3 regions of the Methylomonas sp. ZR1 genome follow, and region 1 is predicted to be linked to each of the others. Evidence: riboswitches for the same ligand, from Rfam matches in the RefSeq annotation. Region 1 holds a riboswitch; each other region holds the start of a gene.

Evidence for each region. A riboswitch is a leader RNA that binds a small molecule or an ion and turns the genes downstream of it on or off. The one in region 1 is predicted to bind cyclic di-GMP.
Region 2: another riboswitch for cyclic di-GMP. It lies ahead of DDY07_RS22915 (hypothetical protein); the one in region 1 lies ahead of DDY07_RS08150 (hypothetical protein).
Region 3: another riboswitch for cyclic di-GMP. It lies ahead of DDY07_RS23980 (hypothetical protein); the one in region 1 lies ahead of DDY07_RS08150 (hypothetical protein).

Annotation. Positions count from the first base shown of each region.
Region 1 is NZ_RCST01000001.1:1,763,469-1,774,792, forward strand. Features, by position in the region: gene DDY07_RS08095 (CusA/CzcA family heavy metal efflux RND transporter) at 1-1,849, shown strand, start outside; gene DDY07_RS08100 (cation-translocating P-type ATPase) at 1,946-4,177, shown strand; gene DDY07_RS08105 (hypothetical protein) at 4,227-4,553, shown strand; gene DDY07_RS08110 (MerR family DNA-binding protein) at 4,605-5,009, shown strand; gene DDY07_RS24430 (MerT/CopZ fusion-like heavy metal transport selenoprotein) at 5,107-5,817, shown strand; gene DDY07_RS08125 (hypothetical protein) at 5,835-6,281, shown strand; gene DDY07_RS08130 (D-alanyl-D-alanine carboxypeptidase family protein) at 6,325-6,888, opposite strand; gene DDY07_RS08135 (NTP transferase domain-containing protein) at 6,892-7,482, opposite strand; partial or broken gene DDY07_RS08140 (XdhC family protein) at 7,475-7,741, opposite strand; gene DDY07_RS08145 (hypothetical protein) at 7,930-8,313, opposite strand; cyclic di-GMP riboswitch class I at 9,027-9,101, shown strand; gene DDY07_RS08150 (hypothetical protein) at 9,528-10,277, shown strand; gene DDY07_RS08155 (hypothetical protein) at 10,475-11,308, shown strand.
Region 2 is NZ_RCST01000001.1:4,995,457-5,006,780, forward strand. Features, by position in the region: gene DDY07_RS22895 (glycosyl hydrolase family 17 protein) at 1-545, opposite strand, end outside; gene DDY07_RS22900 (sigma-70 family RNA polymerase sigma factor) at 878-1,396, shown strand; gene DDY07_RS22905 (FecR domain-containing protein) at 1,534-2,685, shown strand; gene DDY07_RS22910 (TonB-dependent receptor) at 2,987-5,521, shown strand; cyclic di-GMP riboswitch class I at 5,600-5,678, shown strand; gene DDY07_RS22915 (hypothetical protein) at 5,751-6,539, shown strand; gene DDY07_RS22920 (hypothetical protein) at 6,695-7,537, shown strand; gene DDY07_RS22925 (hypothetical protein) at 7,534-8,394, shown strand; gene DDY07_RS22930 (hypothetical protein) at 8,394-10,172, shown strand; gene DDY07_RS22935 (cohesin domain-containing protein) at 10,291-10,872, shown strand; gene DDY07_RS22940 (GNAT family N-acetyltransferase) at 11,014-11,324, shown strand, end outside.
Region 3 is NZ_RCST01000001.1:124,863-133,268, reverse strand. Features, by position in the region: tRNA gene DDY07_RS00620 (tRNA-Lys) at 56-131, opposite strand; gene DDY07_RS00615 (response regulator transcription factor) at 234-782, opposite strand; gene DDY07_RS00610 (ATP-binding protein) at 760-2,133, opposite strand; gene DDY07_RS00605 (hypothetical protein) at 2,188-2,376, opposite strand; gene DDY07_RS00600 (hypothetical protein) at 2,401-2,676, opposite strand; cyclic di-GMP riboswitch class I at 3,054-3,138, shown strand; gene DDY07_RS23980 (hypothetical protein) at 3,238-4,350, shown strand; gene DDY07_RS00590 (hypothetical protein) at 4,450-5,217, shown strand; gene DDY07_RS23790 (sulfotransferase) at 5,413-7,065, opposite strand; gene radA (DNA repair protein RadA) at 7,107-8,406, opposite strand, start outside.

The DNA.
Region 1 (11,324 bases):
GAAAGAAGCGCGGCGAGCGCTGTTATTTGGCCAGTTGATTATCATGGTCGTGTATTTGCCCATCTTCGCGCTGACGGGGGTGGAAGGCAAAATGTTTCATCCGATGGCTTTCACGGTGGTCATTGCACTGGTGGGGGCCATGATACTGTCCGTGACCTTTATCCCAGCCGCCGTAGCGCTTTTTATCGGCGATAAAGTCGCCGAAAAAGAAAATGTGGTGATGCAGAGCGCCAAGCGTATCTATACGCCGGTACTGGATAGCGTCATGAGTAATAAGCCGGTGATACTCACGCTGGCGGTAGTCGCGGTGATTCTGTCGGGCCTGTTGGCGACGCGGATGGGCAGCGAGTTTGTGCCGAGCTTGAATGAGGGCGATTTCGCCATTCAGGCCATGCGTATTCCGGGTACCAGCTTGTCGCAATCGGTCGCCATGCAACAACAGATTGAACAGGCTCTGAAGCAGCAGTTTCCCGAAATCGAACGGATATTTGCACGAACAGGTACCGCCGAAATCGCATCCGACCCGATGCCGCCGAATATCTCGGATGGTTACATCATGCTCAAACCGCGCGAGCAATGGCCTGATCCCGATAAATCACGCGATGACCTGCTGGCGGCGATACAAGCGGCGGCCAACAAATTACCCGGCAACCTCTACGAGTTTTCCCAGCCGATCCAGTTGCGCTTCAATGAGCTGATTTCAGGGGTGCGTAGCGACGTTGCCGTTAAAGTGTTTGGCGATGATATGGATGTATTGAATGACACGGCGACTGAAATTTCGGCGGTCATGGAGGCAATTCCCGGTGCATCCGAAGTGAAAGTCGAGCAAACCACCGGCTTGCCGATGCTGACGCTCAATATCGACCGGGATAAAACTTCGCGCTACGGCTTAAATGTGGGCGATGTACAGGATGCGGTGGCTACCGCGATTGGTGGCACCGAAGCCGGTACCTTGTTTGAGGGTGACCGGCGTTTCGACATTATCGTGCGTCTGCCGGAGAACCTGCGCAGTAATCTGGATGCCATCAACCGCTTACCGATCTCATTGCCGCGCGGGCAAAACCGAGATGGACGAACCAGCTATATCCCTCTGGCTGAAGTAGCCGGCCTGGAAATGGCCCCCGGCCCTAATCAAATTAGCCGTGAGGACGGCAAGCGCCGAATCGTCATCAGTGCCAACGTGCGAGGCCGCGACATCGGCTCCTTTGTCGCCGAGGCCGAACAAAAGCTGCAACAGAAAGTCAAAATTCCATCCGGTTATTGGACGAGTTGGGGCGGACAATTCGAACAGTTGCAATCGGCCACCCAGCGCTTACAGATCGTCGTGCCGCTGGCATTGCTGCTGGTTTTTACGCTGCTGTTCATGATGTTTGGCAATGCCAAGGACGGTTTGCTGGTCTTCAGCGGCATTCCTTTTGCGTTGACCGGCGGCTTGGTCGCACTTTGGTTGCGCGATATTCCGATGTCGATTTCGGCGGCAGTCGGTTTCATCGCGTTGTCGGGTGTGGCAGTACTGAACGGGCTGGTGATGATTGCCTTTATCCGTGGTTTGCGCGACGAAGGCATGTCGCTGGATAAGGCGATTGTAGAGGGTGCTCTGACACGTCTTAGGCCGGTGCTGATGACCGCACTGGTAGCCTCGTTCGGTTTCGTACCGATGGCAATCGCTACCGGTACCGGCGCAGAGGTACAGCGCCCGCTGGCGACTGTAGTGATTGGCGGCATTCTGTCGTCAACGATGTTGACATTGTTAGTATTACCGATTCTCTACTGGTTCGCGCATCGCCAAGACCAACCAATAAATCCCATGATACCGGGAATTTCGCAGATTGATTCCGATGAGGATTAAGCGATGAGTAGTTGCAAGCCATCAGAAAAAACCTGTTGTTGTCCTGGTGAGAAACTGGATAGTCACCAGCCAACGCCATCAACCGCGTCGAGTGGTATGACATTCAAGATCGAGGGACTGGATTGCGCCGAAGAGGTCGCTACCTTGAAAAGCGCGATAGGCCCGCTAGTGGGGGGCAGTGACAAACTGGCATTTGATGTTTTAAACGGGCGAATGACACTGTTGTCTGATGCCGAGCCTGTGACTGAAAAAACCATCATCAAAGCGGTAGCGGCAACGGGCATGCAGGCGGCTCGTTGGCAATCCGGTCAGACTGATGCCGATGTCAAACAACTACACCGTTCGAAGACCGTTTATACCGTGCTTAGCGGTGTATTTATCGTGGCCGGCATGATGATTCATATCGCCATAGCCGGCGGCTTTGTGGATATTCAGACCGTTTTCAGCTCGGCAAAAAACGGAACCCTGCAATGGGACGTGGTCACTGACTATCTGCAAAGCTTATTGAATGCGCACGCTCAGCAGGCGATGCCTTTGCCTGAAAAAATAGCCTTTGGTTTAGCGGTGGCTTGCGGTGCTCGGCATGTGATCGTTAAGGCGTTTTATGCCTTGAAACGCTTACGGGCCGATATGAACTTGCTGATGACGATTGCTGTAATCGGTGCGATGTTCATTGATGAATGGTTTGAAGCGGCAACGGTCAGTTTTCTGTTTGCGCTGTCTCTGGCAATTGAGAGCTGGAGTATTGGTCGTGCCCGGCATGCCGTAGAAGCCTTACTGGATTTAGCCCCATCGACGGTGACGATCAAGGATGAAGCTGGCCAGGAACGTATGGTATCTGCCGCAGAAGTCAGTATCGGTACCCATTTCATATTGGCGCCTGGCGCTAAAATCCCCCTGGATGGCAACGTAATTGCCGGTTTCAGTTCAGTCAATCAGGCGCCGATTACCGGTGAAAGCATGCCGGTTGCCAAGCAAGTGGGTGACGAGGTGTTTGCCGGCAGCATTAATGCTGAAGGCACATTGGAAATCCGATCCACCAAGCTGGTTTCGGATACCACCCTGGCACAGATTACCCGCCTGGTAGGCGAAGCCCACGGTAAGCGAGCCGAGGTCGAGCAATGGGTAGAGAAATTTGCGCGTATTTATACCCCGGCAGTAATGTTGGTGGCGTTGGTGATGTGCATCATTCCGCCATTATTTTTCGAAGGGGCCTGGAACGAATGGTTTTACCACGCCTTGGTGTTGCTAGTCATTGCTTGCCCCTGTGCATTGGTCATTTCGACACCGGTCAGTATTGTCGCGGCACTGGCATGTGCGGCCCGACAAGGCATTCTGATCAAAGGTGGCATTTATATCGAAACACCGGCCCATCTTGCTGCGATTGCCTTTGATAAAACCGGCACGCTGACCTCTGGTCAGCCCATCGTAACCGGTGTTTATCCATTCAATAGTCATAACGAAGAAGAACTTTTAAGCCGCGCTGCCGCACTGGAATCACGAAGCAATCATCCGTTGGCCAAAGCCATTTTACGCTATACGGAACAACGCGGTATCAACGTAGCCAGCGCAGAGAATGTAATGGTTCTACCGGGTAAAGGTGTCACCGGACTATTTAATGGCACGGATTTCTGGCTGGGATCGCGTCGTTATCTGTTGGAACGTAGTCAAGAAATCCCGGAAATCAGTGAAAAGGCGATTACCCTTGAACAAACAGGGCAAACCGTGATTGCCATTGGTAATGATCGGCATATTTGCGGCCTCATTGCCGTTGCCGATCAACCTCGCGCCGACATCAGATCGATTTTGCAAGCGCTGAGACAGACAGGCATCAAACATTTAGCCATGTTAACCGGCGATAATCGGGTGACGGCCAATAACATCGCGGCCCAAATTGGCATCGATGAGGTACACGCCGAATTATTGCCGGCCGATAAAGTGGAGATAGTCAGTCAAATGGTCGAGAAATACGGCCAGGTAGCGATGATCGGTGATGGTGTCAACGACGCACCGGCGCTGGGACGGGCCAACCTGGGGATTGCCATGGGGGTGTTAGGGTCGGATGCGGCCATCGAGATAGCCGATATTGCTCTGATGGGTGATGACCTTTCCAATCTGCCTTGGCTGATTGGGCATTCCAAAAGAACGCTAGCGATTATTCGACAGAATATTGCTTTTGCGCTGACGATCAAAGCCGTGTTCGCCGTCTTGGCCTTTGCCGGTGTGGCGACCTTATGGGAAGCCATTGCAGCCGATATGGGGGCTTCCTTATTGGTCGTTGCAAACGGATTGAGATTGCTACATCCCAAAAACGTTGCTTTTAAATAGCCTGAGCAACTTTATAGAAACAACTTATAAACTTCTTTTGGAACAAACCATGAAATCAAAATTACTGATTACCCTTTTTCTGGCGCAATATTTACTATCAGGGTGCAGCCTCTTTGATCGGCATGCAATGGCTCCTGATCTTGCCATACAGCATGTAGCACTAGCCAAACACTTCGAAGACGAAGCGAACGAATTGCAGATCAAGATAGAGGAACACAAAAAAATGCTCAGCCAATTTGAGTCAAAAAGCTTTTTATACGGTAGACACGCGAACGATCTTAAAGCGCATAGCCAAGAAGTGATTGATCTTTACCAGCAGGCCGTCACTGCAAATCGTGAAATGGCGGAGTGGGTTCGGGGAACAACGGAGCATTAAATTGGCGATCAGCTTTTGTGGAACTTATAAATCTGAGAAACTTGTAACGGCATGAACCTAACTATTGGCACACTTGCCAAACAAACCGAAGTCACTATCGAGACCATCCGTCACTATCAACGCATCGGCTTATTGACGGAACCCGCGAAACCCGATGGCGGTTATCGAGTTTATTCCGCTGATGCGATTGCCCAGATACGTTTTATCAAACGCGCTCAACAGGCCGGATTTACCTTGAAAGAAATTGCCACCTTGCTATCCCTTGATGGGGCGCACTGTGCTGATGTTCGGCAACTCGCCGAGCAGAAATGCCAGCAGATCGATCAACAAATCAGGGATTTAACGGCACTGCGCCAGGCATTGGGAAGCCTGGTCAACGATTGTCAGCAGACAGCGCCAGCCGCTCATTGCGCTATTCTCGATGCGTTTGGCGATGATACATCAACCAACCTCTAATTTTAAGTAAGACACCACCGGCCACTTGACTCTGTTCTAAACAACAGGGTTTAGACTCCTTGCCAACATTGAACATGGTTTGGCTTAGGAGATTGACATGAATACAGACCCTGAAACACCCATTTACACACCGTCATGGTTAGGTATCGGCGCTCTCTTGGCCGCTATAGGGGCTTCGGCATGCTGTGTCGGGCCTTTTTTACTTTTATCTTTAGGTATTGGTGGCGCATGGATGAGTACGTTGACGGCACTGGAACCGGTCCGTCCATTTTTCATCATCCTGACCGTGGTCTTTATGGCGTTAGGGTATCGAAAACTTTATCTAATGCCTCAACGCTGTGAGGAAGGTGAAAGCTGCGCCACATTCGACATCCAGCGCCGACAACGCCTGATGTTTTGGTTGGGTTCAGCATTCATTTTGAGTCTGCTGGCCTTTCCCTGGTTAGCGCCTTTTTTCGTGGCTTGAGAGGATCTCGATATGACAATTAATTCTGGATTGTTACTGGTAAGCTTGTTGTTACCGGCCACTTTATGGATGCCAATGGCCTATGCTGAAACCACAGTGGCACAGCCAAACCAACAACAAACGGTTACACTGAAGTTAGAGAATATGACCTGCGCCATGTGCACAGTCACCATCAAGAAAGCCTTACAGAAAGTCGAAGGCGTGCAAACAGTGGCTATCGATTACGATGCCAAAACGGCCGTGGTTACTTTCGATAGCCAAAAAACCAATAGCGTCGCCTTGATCAAAGCCACGACAGATGCCGGTTATCGGGGTTCCCTGGTCACACCTATTACCCGATAAAGCCGAGGATACGGTCTATGTCTGATTGCTGCCCAAGTACATCCACCAAAACCAAACAGAATTGTCCTGAATGCGGCTCCACTTGTAAAAGTGTCGATATGTCTACGCTTTTTCATCAGGTCAGGTTTCCCGAGAATCAGTCAATCATCACTGACAGCTATTATTTTTGCCCTGTCAAAAAATGCTCAGTTGGGTACTTTTCCAGCGTGGGCAACACTATTCCCAAGCAGCAATTAAGAAGCTATCAAGCCATTCAAAACGACGCGCTTTGTTACTGTTTTGATATTGACGCCGAGCAGTATTTATCGGCGTTAAAAAATCAACGGGCAGAACCGATCAAAGCTTTCGTCATGCAACGTACTCAAGCCGGGGAATGTGCTTGTGAAATTAGAAACCCATCAGGCCAATGCTGTTTAGCGAATTTCAAGCGTTTAGAAAATGAGCACAATACAGATGTCAAGTGATCGCTATAAACCAGCCGTTCGGAGAACTGACTTTTTATATTTTTCACAGACTGCTTTTGGCCGACAGCCGTCCCCGATAACACCAATGCCAAGGCTCGTAAACATACCCGAAGCGGTTATCGCGCGGGAATGACAGAAAAAATTGAAAGCGTTTTGCGTTGCTTGATAGCCACTGAAAAGCAGCCGTTTGTTCGAACCGTTCGCCCAGCTCCGGGCAGTCGTCGCTGCCAATATCGATAGCATGACCGGTATGGTGTTCGCTGTAACCGGGCGGGGCCAAGACACGCAGAATCTCGTCGATAGTTTGGCCCTTCCCGAGCTTGCGCCGAATAATGTCGGCTTGATAATCCGCGCTGCGAAAGGCCGAGACCATCAATAGCGTAATGCCCTCCTCGGCAGCGGCTTGTTTCAATGCGTGCCATGCAACGGCCGCTTCCGCCGTGAGATAATACGCTCTGCCTTGCGGCGTGGTTTCCGCGACGATCAACTCTAAAGGCTCGCGGCATAATGCCAAACCTCTACCTGCCGGCAGTTCTTCCGGAATGCCTAGTTCGATGAATAGCTCGCGAATACGCTGTAAGTAGGCGTCAAGCGGTTGGGCAATCATGGGCTACATCTCATTGAGTGCATGCAAGCGCTGGTAATCGCTCGAGGTGTCGACATCCAGTTCCGCTTCCCGCAACGGCACTTTTACCAGCGTGTCCTCGAAGCGCAGTAACAAGGGCTTGGCTCCCCGGTCGCCGGTCAAGCTGGCTAGCTGGGGAAAATAAGCAGCCGGAAACACCGCCGGTACGCCAAACGACTCCGCATACTGACTAACCACAATACGCTCCGGCGCGTTTTGCCAAGCGCTAAGCAAACTTTGCAGATGCGCGGCGCTAATCAAGGGTTGATCGCACAGCATCAACAATACCGCGCTAGCTGAGTCCGGCACAGCCTGGATACCAGCCCGAATCGAACCGGCCATACCGTCCGCCCAACTCGGATTCAATACCACTTTGCTGCCGCTCAAATCGACCGCGGCTTTTATCGCCTCAGCATTTGCGCCCAATACCACCAACGTCCGCTCCGCCAACACGGCTTGCGCATTGACAAGCGCATGCGCCAGTAATGGACGCTCCTGCCAAATCAGTAATTGCTTGGGACTGCCCATCCGGCTGGAGGCACCGGCCGCCACGATGACGGCATGCACATTATCCATGGCTGCAGGCATGTTTGAGCGCAACCGGCTCTTTCCCCAGTTGCCAGCCGCTACGACCGTTGAGCTGGGTCTGAATGCCGGCCACTATCGACAAGGCAATTTCTTCCGGAGTTTGCGCGCCGATGTCCAAACCGAACGGGCGGAATACCCGTTCGACTATCAGTGCCGCGTTGTCGCCCAAGCTGTGCAGCAGCCGCTGCTTGCGATGCACCGGACCCAGCAAACCGACCAACTCGCCGGTTTGGGTAATCAACATGCGCGCGGTGGCCTTTTGGTAGGTCGAGCCAAAGGTTTGTTGCCAAAAATTGGCGTGCGTTTTTTAGTGGATGATTCCTGCACTGACTATTCCTATAAAGAGATTGCCGCTCGAGCAGTTAAAAACTGACCAGGGTTTTGTCCGCGACTTATTGACGGCCTCCAAGCACAAAATGCATAAGGTGTGGAAACTCAAGCCTTGGCTTTTTTATCCTTGCGGATGCCCCGGACCGCATACGTCCTGGCTTTATCTTTGGCGGTTTCCGCAAAGAAGGTCTTCCAGATCTCGCAGCCTCTATCGGCAATTGCCACCGAAATATCCTTAAATAAACTGATACCTTCCAGCACCATTGTCGGGGTAAAACCATAATCGTGGGTTAGGTAGTAACTGATGCTCATCAGATAGGTTTTTTCTCTGCTCATGAGCTTGATCAGCCGTTGCTTTTGTTTATCGTAGACATAGTAAGAGGTCAGCGCCAGCAGGCTCAGGCCAAAAAATTTCGTCCACAACAAAATGTAGGCATCGTCTTCATAGAGCTTCTGACCCTTGTTCAAAATGGCATCGGTTTTATTCATATCTATCCTCGGTGAAAGTGTCGGGCATCTTAATTTAAGTTTGAAAATTTTGTGTTGGAAATATTGGATAGTGTCGTCATAACACAGCCGCCCAAAGCGCAATACCGCGTAACTACAAGGCTGGCAAGAACCAAGCGGTGTTTTTAGCTTAACCAGTAGCTATGCCATGCCATCGCCTTAAATGCAAAAAATGCCTTTTCCACCTGATGGCAAAGGCGATTAGAGGAATCAACCTTTTCTGGGACAGAGTGATTTTCGTCAGCAATTGGCAGATGACTAAAGCTCCGGCGAGGCTGGTCGTCGATTGCCGACGAAGTCATGATACGCATGAGAACGTTGGATTTTTATTTCGGAATTCGTTCCCAACCTTCGTTCCAGCACCCTGATTTTTAAGCAGCCAGCTTGGTATATCACTACCCGAACTTATGACTTTTACCCTTACGGCGCAAACTCAAAGCTGCCACCCAAAATCTCTTAAATAAAATAAGGGATATAACCCAAAATACGCGAAATAACACACCCTGCATAGCGTTATAGCCATCTAAAACCCCAGAAAACCGCCACACTTATTACTACTCCACCCTATCAAATAAAACAGCTTATCCCATTGTTTTATATGAACATAGCCATAGAAAAGCACTACAAATCCACGCTTAAATATATTTTGGCGCACGTTTTGCATTACAAATAGTGCTGCACCCTCCTGGGCGCAGCCACCAAGTCGCCACACTCGTCGCAAGGCGGGGCCGGAAAGCTGCGGATCTGATTCAGATAGTCGAGCTGCCTCTTATGAGCGGGTAAGAGAAGGGTCTAGCCGGTCGAGATTCATACACCGACAACTACCCATAGCGCTCGCTCACTGGTCAGGAATAGTTTGTTGTATCACCTGATTAGCTAAACCCGTTGTTTAACTCACTACGCAAGCAAGCCCGGTATTTAAAACTCTTTGGACGGTCTCTCTCGCAACCATAGCGTAGCGTGATCAATTCAGGAATATTGAAATACATAGCGGTTTTAAGGCTGTTCAAATTGCGCGGGAAGCCATCGGCCCAGCACTTACCGTACACAAAGGACCGGAAAGTAAGAGCCTGGCATCGCGGCATCCGGCGTAAGTGCGCTAGGCAACGACTCGCAAAGGGAATTGCGAAACATTGAATGTCGCCGGTAAAACCTACCGGTAAAAATCTTCGTCTTACTATGAAAGGAATTGAAATATGTCTGTTAACACGAAACATGCGCCTGCCTTGAAAAAGGTGGCTGCAACACTTGCTATTTCACTTTTAGGCCTCGGCAATGTACAAGCCGAGACCGTAAACGGCACCATCTATAAAACCGTCGACCCGGTTCACGGCGCCGGTACCACAATCGATTTCTATTCGTTCTCCTTGTCATCGGCTGCCAATGTGATAATCGATGTCCTGGCGAATGAAGGCTACGCAGCGGGCTGGGGCGCGCATCCCGGCGCGTATGTCGATATAAACGGCGACGGCGAACTAACACTGGCAGATAGCCAATTCCGCATTTTTCAGGACACAGTCTCACTGACTACCGAAATCGTCAGCGGTGACGACAGTCCAGCCTACACCATACCCGGCAATACCGGCGGATGGGCCGATGGCAGCTTGTTGAGCCGAGACTCCTATCTGGCTACTGCATTGGACGTGGGCAATTACATTATTGCTTTTGGCGATTACTCTCTGACCATCGAAGAAGCCGTACTGGGCTTCAACAAGGGCGACACCATCACCGGTGCGACCGGCGTCAACCCGATAACGGGCGCCACCGGTCAAGATCATTTCGACTATCAAATTACCCTGACCGCCACTGACTACGTCACAGGAGCCAGCCTGCCTTTGACCATAACCGGCGAGGGTGTTAGCGCAGTGCCGGTGCCAGGGGCCGTTTGGTTATTCGGTTCTGCACTAATGGGATTCGGTGTATTCGGCAAACGCCGCACCGCGTAAACCCCGGCAAACAAGAGCGAAAAGGTCAGCCGACATCAGCTGTCGACTCACCCCTCGCAATGCATGTCTAAATCCTTTGGAGATGTCTATCTTTTGGCTGCCAGGCCCGAAATACTCAGACAAATCCAAATTAAACAGCAACTTAAATCTACCACAATCGTAAACAACGATGTGGTAGATATTGGAGACACTCAAAAATGAACATCGATTTACAAACTATTTTTAAAATCACCCTATCCTCCGCCGCGCTAACCCTTGCCGTTGCTCAACCTGCTGCGGCGGCTTGGTCAGGTGCCGATAACACTCTCGAGCTGGGCACCAGCATCTCAAACCCCAGTTTTAATTCCAGCAATTTGGGCTTCGCGGGCAATCCGTCTCTGTCCAATGATGGCTGGGGCATGCAAGGGGCATTTACCAACTTTTATTTAAGCTCATCAGCCCAATCCGTGACTGTCGACGCGCGTTCGTCCGCGGCAAACTTTCCGGCTTTTTCAATTTTCAGAACCAATGTGGCTTATTCGGGTGAAACGGTCGGCGTCGATACACCGGCCGAGCTAACCGGCCAAATTCACAAATTTAACTCGGTCGGCCAAGCCGGCGATCCAGGCATAATGTGGGCAACCGGCGCGGACGGCATTGTCGAAACCCTGGGCTACGTCAGCTCCTCAAGCAAAAACTACGTTAACTCTTTCGGCGGTGTCATCGACTCCGGCGCCCACGATGTCAGTATCGACGACCTGTATGAAACCGGCGTATCCGGCACTATAGGCGTCACCGGCAACCCTGCTTTTGCCAACACCAAAAGATTCGCGACCTTGACGCTGAACGACTTGCAAGCTGGCTGGTATGCCGTGTTCGTCGGCGGTGCAGACGTCCTCGGAAGCAGTGCCGGCATCTCTTTGAACATTTCCGCGTCGGCCGCCCCTTCTACCTACACGCCAGCGGCGGTGCCAGTACCCTCCGCTGTATGGCTGTTCGGTACGGCACTGGCCGGCTTTATAGGCAGAGGCAAACGCAACGCTAAAGCGTAAGCCAACACCCAGCACA
Region 2 (11,324 bases), 3.2 Mb from region 1:
AGTTGCGGATATTTCAAGTATATAGACCAGACATCGGCATACGACACCGGCTGTTTCACCGCCTGTTTAACCTGGCGGATATAGCCGATCAGCGTGTCTACATCCATGTCTTTACGCAGCAGCACTTCGTTACCGACCAGCACTCGTTTGATCACATCCGGATGGGCGTTCACCGCTTCGATCAGCGCGGCGATTTCCTTTTTATTGCTGGCATGCCCATCGCCTAGCCAGCCGCCTTGAATCATTTCCACCCCGTGTTTGCGCGCAAATTCGGGCGTCGGCTGCATGCCGCCGAGGATGGAGTAAGTGCGGATGGTATGGGTTTTATCGGCAATCAAACCCAGGTCGGCGTCGATATGTTCGGGCAATGGAAACTTTTCTTCGATCGGACTGAATCCATCGCGATAAGGGGCGAACGACAAACTGCGCAATTTACCCGAAGGCACATCGACACCGGCGTCCTGGGGGCGATTCAGGCTCCAGGCGATAGCGCCGTGAACGGCAAGGATGAAAATGAGGCAGAAAAACAGATGGGTGGTGCGCATGACTGGGGGATGGTTAAGCTGAGTGAATAAATATGTGGGATTGCCGGGATTATACAGTCTTGGCGCGCGCTAAAAATCAAAGTCGCTGAGTCTGGCGGCGATTCTCGATAAAACTATGTTATCTGCCGGTTATGCCGCAGGTTATTTGCCGCATTCGCGGGCGGCCTGCCACTATGGAGCAAAGCAGGGCAGGACGCCGGGCGAGGCTTGCCGGCAATATTCGCCTTTGGTTCGATAATTGCAAACGCTCTGACGCAGCTATGCGGTAAGGCTTTGGCGGGGTGCCGGCCGGCTGCTGTTTTTGATTGAAGCTTTGGATATTTCCGATACGCATGAGTGCACAGCCAATGACCGATATTTCCGCGTTCTGGACCGAGTCCTTGGCCGATGAGTTATTGCGCTTTTTAACCGGGCGCTTGAAATGCCCGGACATTGCCGCCGAATTAACCCATGACACCTACTTGGGACTGCGGCAAATAGCCGAGAAAACGCCGCCAAATAATGCGCGGGCCATGGCGTTTCGGATTGCGATTAATCTGACCATCGATCATCAGCGCAAAACCATGGTCAGGGACCGTTACGGTGCCGACGAAGATATTGATGCGCTGGTTGACACTCTTCCCGGTAACGCCGCGCCGCCGGAACAGGTGTTGATAGGTCAACAACGTTTGGCCGCGTTGCAGCATGCGCTGGGCGAGTTGCCGCAAGCCTGCCGTACTGTGTTTTTACTGCATGGGGTCGATGGCCTGACCTATACCCAAATCGCCGAACGTTTGGGGATTTCCAAGTCCCAGGTCAATAAGCTGCTGGCCCAAGCCATGGCGCATTGCGCCCGGCAACTGGCCGATTAAACAGCAAGCCCGCATTATTTTTCCGCAACCCACTTCATCCCGATGCCGTTGACTGCCGCCGCTTGCCTTACTTGGTATGATCGCTTTCGCGCCTCGCACGTCTTTATCAATAACAGCCTTGCATAATGGGAGATTGCATGCCAGCGCCGTCCGACAAATCCGCTCACACCAGTCTGCAAGATCAGGCCATCGCCTGGTTGATTTGTCTGCGCGACGACAGATTGGACGATGCGGAACTCGAAGCCTTCGCCGATTGGTTGAGCCGCGACCCCTTGCATGCCCAGGCATTTACCGAGGCTGAAGCTTTGTTCCGCGATATGGTGCTGGCAGGCAGTTTGTCCAGTGCGAGCGAATCGCTGCAACCCGCGTCTCGACACACGGCGGCGGAACAAAATCGTGCCGCTGGCCAGATTATTGACCCAGCCCTATCTATCAGAAGGATTCCGTGTCAGCCGAGCTCGTCGAAGCCCAGACTGGTGACCCCTCCGACAGGCTCAGGGCGAACGTTATTCAAGAGCCAGGCCGATAAACCAGCCAGCCGCCGGCCTTTGGCCAGGCCGCGCCGTACCTGGTTTACGGCCGGGCTGGCCGTCGCGGCGATGTGGCTGTTGGCGATTAGTCTGATCATGCCGCAACAAGCGCGCTTATTTAGCGATTATTTTAGCGACTACCGCACGCAAACCGGTGAAATTCGCGAGATTCAACTCAGCGACGGCAGCCGATTGCTGCTGAACACCAATAGCGCGGTTTCGGTAGCGTTCACCGCCGCGGCCAGACGTATCATCTTGCACCACGGCCAGGTGCAATTTACGGTGGCAAAGGATAGCCGGCGGCCTTTCGACGTAGTGGCCGACGATTTGACGGTCCGCGCCTTGGGCACGGTGTTTGACGTGTATAAAACCGCGACCGGGCCTACCGAGGTGAGCGTCCAGGAGCATGCCGTAGCGGTCAGTACGGCGGATCAGGACAGTGACGTTACCGTCGCCCAGGGGCAGGGCTTGGTCTATCAACCCGGACTGCCGCTGCCGCATCCGCGGGCCGTGGGCGCGGAACAGTCCGCTTGGCGGCAGCATCGCCTAGTGATCAACGATAGACCTTTAGCTGACTTGATCAGCGAGTTGGAGCGCTATCGATTGGGACGGATATTTCTGGCGGATGCCACACTTAAAAATCTGCGGGTAACCGGGGTGTTTTCTCTGGATGCGCCCGATGAGGCGCTGTCCTCGGTGCGTAAAGCGCTGGCGTTGCAAGAAACCCGTATCGGTCCCTGGGTGTTACTGCATCGCTGATTTTTTTAATGCTGCAAGCCACTCAGGGTATTGCGCGCATGCCAAAATCGGTTTGGCTCATATTGGGCGAAAAGCCCAGTCCACAGGCTCAAGCCTTCAACTGCTGTCCCTCATTACCCGCATTCAAGCCAAAGTCGTCCTTCCGCCGGAAACTTCCTCAGTCGCGCAGCGCTGCGATTTTTTCAACGCGGTTTTGCCGGAATAGCGACGATTTTTTGCCAATCAGGAAATTTTTGTGATCGATTTTTGTGCTGAAACGACTTCTATGTTGAGAAACATTATTTTTCGGACAGGACGGATCTTGAAAGCACGGATTAACGATTTTCGCTACCCGCTGGCAGTGGGCGTATGGCATCGGCCAGCCGTATATCTGTGCTATGCGCTGAAAGGCAACCGCGTCGGTGTCGATACCTGGGTGTTGATCGGGCTGGTGGCGGCCGGCGGACAATTGAGCAGCAGCCAGGCGGTCGCTGCGGAAGTGGTTCGCCACTTCAATATCGGCGGCCAGTCCTTGAATAACGCGCTGATTCAATTTGCCGCGCAAGCCGAGTTGGAATTGATTTTTTCAGCGGACATGTTGCGTGAGCTCGCCAGTCCGGAGCTGCGCGGGGACATGTCGGCAGAGCAGGCGTTGACACACTTGCTGCATGGCAGCGGTTTTACCTACCGTTTTATCGATACCGACACGGTGACTTTGGAACGCAGTCCGGCGGCAAAAGAGGTGTCTAGCCTGCCGCCCCCTGTTACCTTGGATGCCATGACTGTCGTGGGCTCGAAAACAGCGGAGGCCGGTGCGGAAATCGCCACCGAGCCGATGCTTGACGAGGCGCGGACCTATGCCGTCAGGCATATTGCCAGCGCTACCGGAACCGACACGCCAATCAAGCAAATCCCGCAGTCGGTGCACGCGCTTAACCGCCCCTTGTTAGACGACCAGCAAACGATCAACCTCAGCGAATCCTTAGTCAATGTTAGCGGCATAGTGGCGCGCAATACGCTCTATAGTCCGGTTATCGAAGGCACATTAATTCGCGGTTTTCGTTCCGAACAACTGCTGGATGGCTTTACCCAGTACTACAACCCCGGTGACCGGGAAAGCACTATTAATATCGAAAGAATCGAGGTGCTGAAGGGTTCCAACGCTTTGCTTTACAGCGGCGGTTCGGGCTCGCCGGTGGGTGGGGTGGTGAATCTGCTTGCCAAATTGCCGCAGGCCAAAGTCTTCGGCGAAGCGGGTTTTAGAATCGGCAGCCACAGCTTTTATCAGCCGTTTTTCGATGTCAATCAACCGCTAAACGCCAATATTTTGTTGCGCATGACGGGCGAATATACCAACGCCAGAGATAACATCGACATAATCGAAACGCAGCGTTTTAACCTTAACCCGGCCCTGACGCTGACCGATAACGACCAAACCCGTTTGACGATCCAAGCCAAACTGTCGCGTTGGCAGCAACCGGAGTACCAGGGCTTGCCCGCCACCGGCAGCATCGCTGGCGATTTTGCTACCCGGCCCGATCTGTTCCCGGGGCCGGCCAATCTGCCCGATAGCCATTCAGATGCCGATGCGGTATGGGCTACGCTGGACCGGCAGCTCACCGGGAGCTGGCGCTTAAACCTGAAGGCGCGCTATGCGCAGGCTAAATTCGACGAGAAAATTCAGACCCTGTTCGGCAGCGATGGCCTGGTCGCGGATCGGCCCTTGCTGTCGGCATCGCGCTGGGCCCTGGTGAACGCCGAATTGTTTCAACAACAGCATGAACGCAGCGTATTGGGCAATTTACAGGGCAATTTCAAGTTGGGTCCTAGCGAAAACAATCTGTTGTTGGGCGCGGACTACAGCCGTTTGCAAGATGCCGGCTTTATCGAGGGCGATTTCGGCGCCTTAGGATTCGGCGTCGGTACGGTCGATCTGCGCGCACCGATATTTGACTCCCCTTATGCCGTACCCGGTCCGGGCCGGGAAAATCAGTTCATCGAAAACCTCACTTACGGCGCTTACCTGCAGTGGCAAAGCACGCTGTACCGGCGTTTGCATTGGCTGTCCGGTCTTAGGCTGGGCAAGGTGGGTATCGATTTTAATAACGCGCAAACCGGGGTAAATGTCACCACGGATACGCTGAAATGGTTGCCGCGCCTCGGCGGCGTGATCGACCTAAACGACGAGGTTTCCTGGTTTATTTCTTATAGCGAGGGCATGCGCGGCCAACCGTTTGTCAATTTCGTCGATACGCCGGCCCCGGAATTGTCGAATCATCTGGAAACCGGTCTGAAATTCAATTTTGCGAATCAATTCAGCGGCCAACTGGCGTTGTACCAAATCGAGCGCAGCCAGGTCGCGGTCACCGACAGCAGCGATTTCCTGCGGCGTTCGGTCGCCGCAGGGCAGCAACGCTCGCGCGGTATCGAAATGGATTTGCTCTGGCAACCGGTCGAGGGCTTCAGCGTGCTGGCAAACTATGCGCATACCGACGCCCGCTTCATGGACGACAAAGCCGGGGTGGCTGCCGGCAATCGCTTGGCTCAAGTTCCGGAAGATGCCGGGCGGCTCTGGGCGCATTACCGCTTTCAGCAAGATGAGTTGCAAGGTTTTAGCTTGGGCTTCGGCGTGTACGCCCGCGCCGGCGCTTATTTATCCAATAACAATCGCTTTAAAACCGCCGGCTACCACAGCTTCGACGCGGCGTTGGCTTACGAAACCGGGCGTTTCCAATGGGCGGCCACGGTCAAAAATCTCAGTGATGAGGATTATTTTCAGCCCTACGGCTATTTCGAGGGCCGGGTAGCGCCGGCAGCCGGCCGCGCCGGGTTTCTAAGTTTTTCAATCAAGTACTGATGCCGTCGTTAACTATTTGCCACAGGAGTTTTTCAGGAGCACCTCACTCAGGGATTTAGAGTGATGTCGTAAGGACCGCGACAAACATGCCACATCCGCCGCGAGACGGAGCCGGAAAGCCACGGGTCTTGGAGATTAAGACAGCCGGGTTACCTGCCAGTTTAAGACCCGAAATTCGGGTTGGCGATTTGCAGATTAACTTTAACCGTAATTTATTAAGGAATAAAAAATGACAATCTTGCACTACAACCGCACTCAATGGGTAAGCGCCGGCCTGCTCGCCTTCAGCGCATTGACCGCCGTTTTGGCGCCTGCTACAGCCAGCGCTGCACAAGTCAGCGGCGATGCCACCATTACCATCAACAATGCCGCTTTTGCGGCGGCATCGGTGAATGTCGGCAGTGGCTATCCGAATGGCTGGATTGTCGCGAAACATTGGGGTGCCAGCGACAATTTGCTGGGTATCACCGGCGCAACCACCGGCGGAACGACGCTATCGGCAACCGCCAACACAGCGATGTCGTTTGCGGTTAACGCCAACACCACGACCAACAGCTATCCGGCTGCCGGCCCCTATGGCCGTACCGAACAAGCCACGACGATGGACGCCGGCAATACCTCGGTCGGTCAAATCGGTCTGAGCGGCGCCTGGTTATTAACCAGCCAAGGCGGTAGCGGCATTTTGACGCCCTACGACTTTAGCCTGGTAAAAACCGGGAGCACCTGGAATATCAAAACCTACGATACCGGTTTTGGCTACCAAAATTTCTTGAAGCTGACCAACGTCTCCGAGTCGCTAAGCAGCAATGGCGAATTACTACTGAGCGGCGATTTGCAATGGACCGGTTTATGGGCCGGTTTGGTTGGCGCCAATACCAATGCCGTGGTCGGTACTTTTAGCCTGGCTCCCAGTACGGCGCCATCGGCGGTACCGGTACCGGCGGCGGTCTGGATGTTCGGCAGCGGGCTGCTGGGCTTGCTGGGTAAAAGTCGTAGAAAAGCCTCGGTCGCGGCTTAACGCGCAAAGTGGGCTTGGGGCGGTCGCCAAGATTCGCTCCGGGCAAGGACTTTCCAAAATAAATCCCTCTTCGTGCCCGCATGCCGCCTACTGCGGCCGCTTGTGTATTTAGGCAGGGAGAGGGCTTATTCTGACCATCCGCTGATAGGGATTTTATGAAGATCAACAAAAACTGTGGCTATCCCGCTTTGGTGGTACGGGCGATGCTAGCCATCGGTATGGGAATGGCCTCGGCAAGCGCCGACGCCGCGACATTGAATGCGCCATCCGGCGGTACGTTTACGATGAACCTGGACCGGAATGCGCTGGCACCTTATGCCGGGGGCTATTACTTGTCGACGTTTTGGAGTACGGCAACGTCCAATGCTGATAATCCGGCCAATACCGGCGACCATTTGCTTAGCCAACTCAATACCACCGAGATTTCCGGACTCAATCAGGTGTTCGAGTTGACGGCTATCGGTAGCGATCCCAGTCCGCAAGCCAGCCAGCGTTACGTCAAAGCCACATCAGCCGATTTTGCCATCGATACCGGCACGCTGGCCGGCGTGGCCGGGGCACAAGTGGGCATGACCGGCGTGCAGGGTTTTTATGCGCCGAACTGGCCGCCGACTGGAGCCGGCTTGGTCAACGGCGATTTTTCGCTGTTTTACGATGCCAACCGGCAAACTTTGGGCCGCACCGGTTGGTACCTGGCCAATAACATTTATTTCACGATGGCGGTGTACGACTTAAACAACCTGAGCCTGAGCTTTAGCAACCCCGGAAACTGGCAGTTGAGTGGCGATTTACTGATGTCGCCGGAAAACGCCGGCATGTTGCAAGGCGCGCAACTGGTCGATGTCGGCAGTTTCTGTTTGGGCACGGGTGCCTATGCCGGTTGCGGACAGGTATCGGCGGTGCCGCTACCCGCTGCGGTCTGGTTATTCGCTAGCGGCTTTTTGGGCTTTATCGGCATAGGCCGTAGGCCATATCTTTCAAGGAGTGTGACATTATGAAAATCAATAATCATCGATCATCCACCTGGCTATTAGCCGTTTTCGGTGTATTGTCGATCAGCCAAGCCCACGCCGCGACAGTCAGCGGCGGTGCGCTGGTCCTTAACCTAAACCGCGATGTGCTAATCGCCAGCCTTGATGTGAACGATTATCCGGACACGCCCACCGCGGACTTTCCGATTTGCTGCCGGCCTTCTATTTATCTGGAAGAGTTTTACGACGCTTCGGCGGCATCAAAAACCTTTGTTGAGCTGCGGGACGGCAATACGCCGGATTTGTACGATACGGTGGCCGATGAAATTCCGGCAACCGGGTTGCAATTTAGTGTCAACGGGGTGAGTCCGATAGTCAATCCGGGCGGGCGGCAGAACAGAAATACCACTTTCGCGTTCGAGCCCGGCAATTTGTTCAGCACTGCCAGCGGTAGTATCGGTCTGGGCGGTGTCATGCGTTTTAGGGTGGACGTAGATCCGCCGACCAATCGAGTGTTGTTGGGCGATATGACCTTGGAATACGATCCTACACTTGAAGCGGCAACGCCCGGGCGTTCCGGCTGGGTGATTACCAATCACATCGGTTTCGATGCGGGCGGTTTTGAGTTGTTTGATGTCACCACCGCAATAGTCGGGAATACGTTAAGCCTTAACGGCAATCTTGGGTTAGGGTGGGGCTTCGATCATCTGGGCGCTCGCGACGCTCGCTTGCGCGATACGCGCATTGGTACTTTCAGCTTGCAAACCACCGTGGTGTCGGGAGAAACGCCGGCGGCGGTGCCTTTGCCGACGGCGGTATGGCTGTTTGCCAGTGGCTTGGCGGGATTGGTTATGAATGGTCGTTCTAAAAGAGAGATCGTGTGATGAAACGGGATGAAGTTGCAGGATTGACTCGGCCGCTAACTGCCCCTGGCGAATGGCGTACACCCCTTTTCCGTAACGTTAGGCTGGTAAAAATCGCGGCAGGCTTAGGCATCGTTTTGACATTGACGACAGCCGCGCAGGCAGGGCCTTCCCCGGTAATAAGCTTTGGACAGTACCGTAGCCATCAAGTCAATGTCGATGCGGAGGGGCAAAACATCGCCGGCGACAAAGGCAACGAGCCGACGCTGGCCTTGAATCCGCTAAATCCCGCCAATATTGTCGTGGGCTGGCGTAAGTTCGATTCACCGCCCACTGCCGTCAAACACGGCGGCTATGCCTATAGCTTTGACGGCGGCGCGAGTTGGACTACCGGCATGCTGCCGGCCTTGCCGCTGCAAACTCGCACCGATCCGGTGTTGGAGGTCGATGCCTTGGGCAATTTCTATTACCAGTCTTTGGCGGTATCGGATAGCACTTCGGTGTTTAAATCCGGCGACGGCGGCGTGACTTGGTCGGAGCCCGTGTATCAGTTTAAAGGCGACAAGAACTGGCTGGCCATCGATAAAACCGGCGGTCCCAGCGACGGGTATATGTACAGCACCTGGCGGCGGCCGGCCGACAGTAACCCCGATCCAAATTATGTCCCCAAATATTTCATCCGATCCACGGACGGCGGTGTCAGCTATCAAGAACCGGATGCGGCATTGCCGGTGGCAAACTTTGGCTTTGGCCGGCTGACCATCGGCGCGGAAGGCGAGGTTTATCTATTCGGCGTCGATGAAACGATTTTGTCCGTCAGTGCCTTGGGCATAGTGCGTAGCGGGCACTATTTCCTGAAATCGGTTGATGCCAAAGATCCCGCCGCTTCACCCACCTTTACCGCGCAAAAGGTTGATATGGGCGGCAACAGCATGATGTTCCTGTCGCCGAGCTTGCAGTTGCCCAATCCCTTGGGTGGCGACGGCGATGTGCAAATTGCCGCCGATCAATCGGCCGGGCCGTTGCGCGGCAATATTTACCTGCTGGCGCATGTCTCCCCCTATGCCTGGCAAACCGGCGGCGATCCGCAGGATATTCATTTCGTGCGCAGCAGCGACGGCGGCGTTACCTGGTCGGCGCCGGTGCGGGTGAATGACGATCCACCCGCCGCCAACGCTTACCAATGGTTCCCGATGCTGGGCGTGGCGGCCAACTCCCGCCTCGACGCGGTGTGGTACGACACCCGCAACGGCAGCGGCAGCGCGCCGTATCGCTATTCGCAGCTTTACTACGCCTACTCCTGGGACGGCGGCGTAACCTGGAGCAAAAATCAGGCGGTCACGCCGGTGTTCAATACGCATCTGCCGTATAACATCGTGAACGGCGAAGAGCGGCAAGGCGACAAAATGGGCGATTACACCCAGTTAGTCTCCGACGCCAACGGCGCGCACATTGCTTACACCGCCACCTACCACGGCGAGCAGGATGTGTATTACCTGAACGTGTTTCCGGACTGTAACAACAACGGCAAATCGGATGTGCTGGATATTCAAAACCGGGTCAGCGGCGATACCAATTTGAATCATCTACCGGATAGCTGCGAGAACATCGCGGTAAAAGGCGATCTGGACGGCGACCGCGATGTCGATCAACTGGATTTGAACGTGGTCATTGCGGCACGCAACCAACCGGCTACCGGAATAGCCGATCCCCGTGATCTGGATAAAAACGGTGTGATCAATGTGTTGGATGTGCGCAAGCTGACTTTGCTGTGTACGCGCTCGCGCTGTGCGATTTAAACGAGCTTGATTCAAGCGGCTGGTAGTCAGATTTCTCCAATCTGACGCACGCACCGAAATTACTCCGTCATTCCCGCGCACGCGGGAATCCAGGGTGCCGAATATAGGACTAACAACGATGATGAAACAACTAAAAGCCGGCCTGGTCGGTATAGCATTATTCGCCGCCGGCGGTGTGGCCGATGCGGCCATTGATTTACATTTCACGCCCCGTAGCCAAACCGTCGAAGCCATTGAAATCGGTTTGAACATTTCCGGTTTGGGCGGCGCTGCGTTAGCAACGTATGACTTTAATATTCAGTTTGACCCAACACGTTTGGCCTTCGCCGGCGCGGTTTTCGGCGATCCGGTGTTGGGTGACGAACTGGATGTGTTTGACTTGGGTGGCAACAGTACCGCCGCCGATTTGCTCGCTTCCGGTGTGTTGAATCTGTTCGAGTCGTCCTTGGACGACGCGGCCGATTTACAAGCCCTGCAAGCCGACAGCTTTACGTTGGCGATCATCCGTTTCAATGTGCTGAGCAGCGGTAGCAGTCAGCTTGATTTACTGATTAACGGTCTGGCGGATGCCGGGGGTGACGGCTTGTCGGCAAACACAGCGCCGCTCACCATCAACCCGGTCGCCGCTGTGCCGTTACCGGGGATGGTTTGGCCGATGATCGGTGGGGTTTGGGTGGTGCTTAGGCGGCGTAGGAGTTAGTCAAAGTAGCCTGGATGAAGCGGAGCGTAATCCAGGCGCTCTTTGGAAATACTCCAGTTTTCGTTGCACTTCATTCTGACTTATTGCTAAGCACGTGTTTGGGTGATATACGGAACTTTGAATTACTTGTTAAGCATCACAATGTCCGACGCTCCCAAATACATCGTTCGCAGGCTCGAGCTCTCAGATGCCGGGGCCTTCTATTCAGCCGTCCGCGAGTCTATTGATGAACTCGTTTACTGGATGCCATGGTGCTCTAAGGACTATACACCGCTGGATGCGGAAAACTGGATCAAGACTACCATGCAACTCTGGGAAGCAGATGCCGAGTATCCTTTGGGCATCTTCGATGCTGTCTCAGGCGCAGTGATTGGCGGGACAGGCGTCAACCACATCAACCGAGCCTACCGGATTGGCAATATCGGTTACTGGGTGAGCTCGCGGCATACTGG
Region 3 (8,406 bases), 1.6 Mb from region 1:
CATAAAAAAACCAGCTGCCCGCGAAAGCTAACTGGTTGATTTATATAGCGTTTGATGGTGGGTCGTGTGCGATTCGAACGCACGACCATCGCATTAAAAGTGCGGTGCTCTACCGGCTGAGCTAACGACCCCCTGAATGAGCCGCCCATTATACTCAGAAATATTAGCTTTGCAACGATTAATTGTAATAAATACAAAAATAATATCTTCCTTTCCTAAATGGTGCTGGTCACCTACTCTTTTACCGGCCGTTTTTCCAGCTTTCTTTGCAAGGTTCTTCTGTGCATATTCAATGCTCTGGCGGCGGCAGAGATGTTACCGTCGTGCTGCATCAGCACCTTTTGCAAGTGTTCCCACTCCAAGCGCTTCACCGATAGCGGATTGTCGCTGATCGCTACCGAGGCATCGCCTTCGTTTTTATATAAGGCACTAACAATCTCATCGGCATTCGCCGGCTTGGTCAGATAATGAATCGCGCCCAATTTGATAGCCTCCACCGCAGTGGCAATACTGGCAAAGCCGGTCAGCATGACGATTTGGGTATTGTCATCTAAAGAAATCAGTTTCTTGACCATTTCCAAACCGGAGTCAAAACCTATCCGCAAGTCGATTACCGCGTATTCAGGCTCGGTTTGCTCCGCCAGTTTCATTGCCGTATCAACATCATTGGCGACAGTCACTTGAAAATTGCGCTTTTCCAACGCCGGCTTCAACACCGAACAAAAGGTGACGTCATCATCGACAAGCAATAAATTGGGCTTATCCATAGGTAATTGGTTCATGCATACTCTCCTTAGCTAAAAGCGGCAAACTGATTTCAACGCAAGCACCGCCCGACTCTAAATTACTGAACTGTATTTTACCGCCGAGTCGCTTGATAGTGGTATAAGTCAAAAACAAGCCAACTCCCATACCTTGCTTATTGCTCTTGACCGGTTGGTGCCCTGCAAACTCGATAAATTCAGCCGGCAAGCCTGGACCGAAATCCCGGATTTTCAAGTTTAGTGTTTCGTCATCCCATTCCACATGAAACTCGATGCCCGCATCGACCGGCGATGCCTCGGCAGCGTTATTTAGGATATTAATGATGGAGTGAGTCACCGTACGTTCCGCAATCACGCGCGCTTCCATATCCACATTCGGCGAAATAAATAGCTTGAGCCGGGTAGCGGCTTTATGCGTGCGCCACTGGCCTAATACTTCATCGATATATTCGCTCACCAGCATCACCTTGCCGGATTCCGCCCGCATCTCGCCGGCGGAGGCCGACATCACCGACAAAGCTTGTTTGCAGCGATCAATCTGCTGCTGCACAATCATCAGTTTCTGATGCAGATCCGGATAGCGATGCGCCGACAGCTCTTCCGCCATCTCATGCGTCAAAATGGCGATCGTCCCCAGCGGCGTACCCATATCATGCGCGGCGCTGGCCGCCAAGGTGCCTAGGGACACCACGCGCTCGTCGCGTAGCGCACTCTCGCGGGCATCCGCTAAATTACGCTCCCGCTCTTTCAAGGTCTTGGACAGTTCGACCACAAAAAAAGCGACTAAGCCGGCGCTAAACACAAAACCAAACCACATACCGAATACATGCAGATTGAAATAACGCCGGTCGTTCATCAAATGCATTTGCAGGCTCATTTCCGGCGTCATCTCCGTCATCGCCGGATGGGCCATGTGCGGCTCGACTGCCGGCAAGGGTACGTTGTAGGCAATCAGCACCGTATACACGCAGGAGGTAATGATCACCATATTCCAGGCATAAGCCTGCGGCAGCATGATGGCAGTTACAATCAAAGGCAGCAGAAACACCCAAATGATCGGGTTTGACGCGCCGCCGGTCAAATAAAGTAAATAGGCCAACGCCAGTACATCCATGCATATTTGCGAAAAAATCTCGTGCTCGGTAACTTCTTCCGGGGTTCTCAGCCGCAGCCAGGTGTACAGATTGAGTATGGAAATCGCAAAAATCGCCAGCCACAGCTGGTTTTGAGGCAAATTAATACCCAGGCCGTTCACCGCAATAAACACCGCCACCGTAACGGCAAACAGCATCAAATTTCTAAGAATGTATAACCACCGCAGGTTTTCGCGAATGGATATTTCGGCTTTAGGCAGAATGTGTGAAAGCATAGAAACAACACTAAATTGAAGAAAGCATCGCCGCTAGATACTACCGGCGCTTGCTTACCAAGGTGGAAAGCCGATCAAACCTGGATGGCGGCCACCTAAGTATTCAATCGATTTTTGATAGCAACCTTCACTCCAACCACTAGGTGCCAGAGCAAATACGGAATCAAGCTCGCCGCTTACAAGATCGAAAGATAATCTACGAGCTAATCTTTTAGGAACAAGCGTCACGATCTGACGAATCATGCCTCCAAAAAATAGTGCGGCATATCACGCACCAGCCAAACGCCAGCCGCCGTTTTTATCCACCCATCTCATGCTCAGCCAGTACCAAAACGTCATAGGCAGCATCATCGCAAACCATTCCCAATCGTCGATCAAAAATAATTTGGCAACCCAGCCATTGCCATCGAAATAGAGCGGCCAAGGCACACAGTAAAGAGTAAAAACAATACTACTCCAGATCAACAGTAACGCGCCTTTGCGGGTTTCTATACTGGACAGGGCCAGGAACACCCACAGCGGGGTTTTATCGGTTTTTTGCATACATCTCTCCACTGAAAAATCTCGTGCCAACCCAATGAGCGGCGCAACAACCTAACAATAAACGACTAGAAAAGAAAGAAATTCCTAATCAAATCCACCAAAACAAACTTCACCACCAAGCGGGGATTATTTCCCAGCAATTGAACTGTGTTATTTAAAATAAGCGTATGAGCTATTTCGCTGAATTTCGCCCGCAGCTCACTCATGCCATCCCAGGCAAAATAAGCAGCAATACAATGATATTTATATATTTTATTAAGTTGGCCCACTATTCGCTTTAACTAGTGTACTTGCTTCGTGGTTTGCTTTCCGAAAAGCGGTTAGTAGGTCTCTATCCCTGCCATGTCTGCCGCTGGCGGAATGAGCAAATCTCTGAAAGCAAGCTTTGCCACACCCGTCGTGAGGCGGGGCCGGAAAATCACGGTTCTTAAAAAACGATTTAAAGAAGGCCGGATTGCCCCCATGCGCGCCATGGGCGAGGGCAAAGTTTGGCTCGCTGCTGTTGGTCAAGTTTTGTCAGTTTCGCTGTTACCTTTAATTCCAATAACAAAGAGGACGATCATGATCTTTCATAAAACGGCTATAGCAGCTATTTTGACAACTGGCCTGGCGGCTGTTTCCAGTCAAGCATTCGCGCACTCTTACTACAACCTGACCGGCGCGGGCACAGTAGCCTCCGGTAACTCCGCCATCGGCTTCGGCATCGCCAACAGCATCAACGGTACAGACGGTGTATCTGCAAACTCCAACGGCACCAATAGAGTCGCCAACGGTACCAACGTTTATACAGTCGGCGACTTAAACGCGAACACCTTAATTCCGGGCACAGGTACCGCGGCTGAGACAGCCACAGAAGTAGCAGGCAACCTGCCCTATATGTGGTATTCAGGTCAGCATACAACAGCTACAGGTTTCACCAAACGCGAATTACATACCGGCTCCAGCGCTACAGACAACGATGGCGCACTGACAGCAAACCTTATTAGCTCAAACCCTAGCTTCGGCACCAACACTATCGGTAGCTTGTGGAAAGCTTACTCGGACAAAAACGGCGGCACCAACGCCGCCACCTGGGGCACCATCATGGCCGACCTACCGGCTGATGGCGACCATCCTTACTTAGCGGTAGCAGGCAATTCGGCATCAACCGGCCTGGGACTGGACTATGGCTTGATTCATATTAGCTGCGGCGCAAACACAGCAAGCGCTAACTGCGCCAGCGCGGGCAATATCAAAACCACCATTACCGTGAAAAACGACGCCGATTACAGCCAATTTAACGGCTTATTGGACGTGGCCCTGTATCGCAATGTGGACAGCAGTTCCACATCTGACCGTAACGCGGCTGCCACAATCGGCGAAACGGGCCTGCAAGGCTCAAGCTTGGGCGAAGCTATCTGGACAGCCAGCATGAGCAGCACTTCCGACACCTTGTTCTACTCGTTTGTGTTCGACCAAGCCGAGTGGAATGCCACAGGCACACCCGGGTTGCACACCAATGGCTTTTATACCTTGGTTGTAGGCGCGCACGGTGGCGGCGCGCTCGATGGCGTAACCTACGACGTACTGGTTACCACTTCGGCAGTGCCTGTTCCAGGCGCAGTCTGGCTGTTCGGCAGCGCGATGGCCGGCTTGATCGGTTTCGGCCGCCGCAAACAAGCACTAGCGGCTTAATTACCCAGCGGGATTGCCGCCAAACAACGGTAATCTCCTCACCAAGCACTGTTTAACAACAGGCTTACACTCATATATTTGATTCGATAGAGATCCAAAATGACTGCAAACTTAACCTTTAAGAAACTAGCATTAGCCGGCGCCATGGGCGCGTTAATGTCGATCAGCGGCATGGCTAGCGCTCACGTAACCTACAATTTAGCTTCCGGAGATCCCTTACCGGACGGTTCTGCCGCAGGCCCATGGTCTGCCGGCGATCCAGGCTATATTGGCAATTTGCCCGCCACCTGGGTAGCGATGATCCACAATGACGGCGGCGTTGCCAACTCGCAAACCGCCAGCGGCCACGGCATAGGCATGGGCGCCAAAGCTTATAAAGACGGCGCGACAAACTGGGGGCATACCGCCGATTACGGTTTGTTTGAACTGCATGCCGACGCAGAAGTGACTATCACCGTATCGTCGGACGGCTCCAATCTGCGCCCGGCTTTTGGTTTGTGGAGCGGCTGGGATACCGCGGGTAGCAGCAGTCGTCATCAAGAATACCTGAACAACGGTGCTCTAAATCCCATGGCTGCCAGCCCACTTGGCACAACGCTGGGTTTGGTTGACGCAAACGCCTGGGCCTTCGCAGCCACTCAAGGCACCACCGCCACCGCGACGCTGACCCGTTTCCTGACTGCCGGTACTTACACACTGATTTTGGGTGGTTACGACGGCACGGTAGGCGGCGCCAATCTGGCCTATACCGCTACCATCTCCGCCGCCGCATCACCGGTACCCGTGCCGGGTGCAGTTTGGCTGTTCGGTAGCGCGATGGCCGGCTTAGTCGGTTTCGGCAAACGCAAAACCACAGAAAACGTCTGAGACGTATCTATGTCACTTAAAGCTGATTTTTAACCCGGCGCCCTTAATTACCAGTGTGATCAAGGGCCAGGTTAATCAGCAAGAAATTGGATCGGTGTCGGTCAAGGATGACCGGGGGCACGGAAGCTCCACTTCTACATCCGCTAGAATCTAGCCTGCTTGATCAAAAAGCTTGAACAACCCTGCCCATTCGCTTCATTCGTAACCGAACGCATCGATATACGGCGCCAAGATCGGCAACACGGGTTCGTAAAAACTTTCATAATGCTGCCAACGCGCCACCGAGCGCGAATAAATCGGCTGAGCGACAGCGGCAAAACTCGGCGTGGCAATGTAACGGCCCTTAGCCTTCTCGTGAAACGCGCTAACTTCGGCCACCCACTCCAAATCCAATAACTCAAACACCCGGCGAAAACTGTTTTCGAAATCGTTAACCGTGTCCTCGTAACGCAATTCCATATAACGCGGCTGCATCATCGGCTTCATGTACAGCCACAGATCCATCACAGCGGCATATTGCTTGGCGACACCTTCCCAGCTCAGTAGATTGACTGTCACGCTAGACGGCTTAAACGCCTGTTGAAAGCAACTCAGACACACATCGCGCGGATCGCGTAGCGCAAAGATAATCCTGGCCTCCGGAAATAGGCAGCTAATCAAGCCTATATCGATACTATTCAGCGCCACTTTATCGATAAAGCATTTATTCAACGCATCCGCGCCGTATTCTTCGCCAACCCGCCGCCAATAGTACGCACGTAACTTCCGGACATCATCCAGACCAAGCTGGCGGAGGGCGGCCGGAATGTCTTCTCGCACACCACTCAACCTTTGCAGCTCTTGAATCAAACCATGAATCAGATCATTTTCATCGGAGGTAAACACCTCGGGGTGCGCCGCCAGTACTTGCTCGGTCAACGTCGTGCCGGAACGCAAAAAGCCCAGCAGAAACGTCGGCACCGGTAAGTTATCGGCAAAGTCGCTTAGCGCCCATCGATGCAATAACGCCTGATCAAAGCCCTGCTTGTTACGTTGAATCGCACGAAACACTTGTCCGGCGTCAAGCGAGCTGATTTCAGGTAATTGCTTATACAAAGCCTTAGCTTGCTGGCAAGCCGCAAACGATGCTTCATATTCTTCCAGCTTATCCAGCACCCCTACCAACTCCTGCCAGGCACGTGCAGTCTGCTGCATATTGCGATTAGCGGCTATTACGGTCTGAAAGCGCTGCTTGGCTGCCGGCAATCGGTTTAAATGCGCCTCCAACACCGCCAGCATGTTATTGCAGGCTGGATCGTCGGGGCGTAATTCGCAAACCTTGCTGGCAAACGGCAAAGCCTCTTCGAATCGATTAACCCGCGTCAAATACAGGGCGCGATTATTCAGTGCGGCAGGATTTTCAGGTTCCAGCTTAACCGCCAATTCGGTCAGTTTCAGCGCGGTATCCAGATCGCCCCAGTGATGCAATTGTTCGGCCAGCTCCAGCATAAAACGGATATTGCGGGTTTGCTGAGCGTCGATTTCCAGTTGAAGAGCGGCCTGCTGTAGATAGGCTAAGCCTTCCCGGCGCTGCTGCTGCCAACACAAAGCCTGTCCCAATCCGGCCAGTGCTTCCGCATGATTGGGTTGGATCGCTAACACTTGCCGAAACCCATGCAACGTACCCGCCATATCGCGCCGGGCCACGGCTTGCCAGGCTTGCTTTAAGGCGTCGTCCACACTGGGTATAACCGGCCTCGCCGCCGCTTCGGCCAGTTTTAGACAACAGGCTTTGTATTTCTTGCCGCTGCCGCATGGGCACGGATCGTTACGGCCAAATTTAGCGTTGACGACTGCTGTGTTTTTCATATCGTTCCCTGACGAAGTTTGGCATTGATTATGGGCAGCAATTATAAATCCGCCAGCACGGCCAGCGCTTCTTGAATGTTACTGACTGCATGAATTTGCAAGTTTTTCACCGGATCCTTGGGTTTGTTGCTTTTCGGGATGATGGCCCGTTTAAAACCGTGCTTGGCCGCCTCGTTGAGCCTAGCGTGACCGTTGGCGACCGGGCGAATCTCACCGTTTAAACCCACCTCGCCGAAGAACACCGTGTCGTAAGGAATAATCCGGTCGCGCAGGCTGGAGACCACACCGACCATAATTGCCAGGTCGGTACTGGTTTCGGACACCTTGATACCGCCGACCACATTGGCGTAAATCTCGTCGTTGCCGGTAAAAATCCCGCCGTGGCGCGACAACACCGCCAGCAACATGGCTAGCCGGTTTTGATCCAAACCCACCGCCAACCGGCGCGGATTGCCGTACTGACTTTCGGTGACCAGGGCCTGAATCTCCACCAGCAAGGGCCGGGTGCCTTCCCACAGCACAGTCACCACGCTACCCGGCGAGGGCTTTTCCGCTCTCGATAAAAACATCGCCGACGGGTTTTTCACTTCCTTCAAGCCACTGCTTTCCATCGCGAAAAAACCCAGTTCGCCGACGCTGCCGAAGCGATTCTTGTCGGCGCGCAACACTCTAAAGCGCGAATCGTCGGTGGACGACAACACCACTTGCGCATCGACGATATGGCTCAAGGTCATGGGCCCGGCCAACGATTGATCCTTGGTCACATGGCCGACCATGAAAAACGACACGCCGGTACGTTTGGCATATTGGGTCAGATAGCTGGCGGATTCGCGCACCTGCGACACCGAACCCGGCGCCGAATCGGAATCGGCGGTGTACATCACCTGAATCGAATCGATGATCACCACTTTGGGCTGTTCCTCGTCCAAGACTTGGCAAATCTGTTGCACCGAGGTTTCCGCTAGCATCTTGATGCCAGCCGTATTCAATTGCAGACGGTGCGCGCGCTCAGCAATCTGTTGCAGCGATTCCTCACCGGACACGTACAACACCGGCAATTGCTGGGCGATATGGGCGATGGCTTGCAACAGAATGGTACTCTTGCCCGCGCCCGGCGCGCCGCCAATCAACACCACGCTACCGGAGACAATGCCGCCGCCCAGTACCCGGTCGAACTCGGCCAGACCGCTGGAAATCCGTTCGGCTTGGGCCAGGTTGACTTCGGACAACAAACGCACTTCGCTGCGACTGCCGGCATAACCGGAGTTATCGCGCGCGGTTTTACCGCTACTCAGCTTCACTTCCTTGATGCTGTTCCACGCCCCGCACTGATTGCACTGC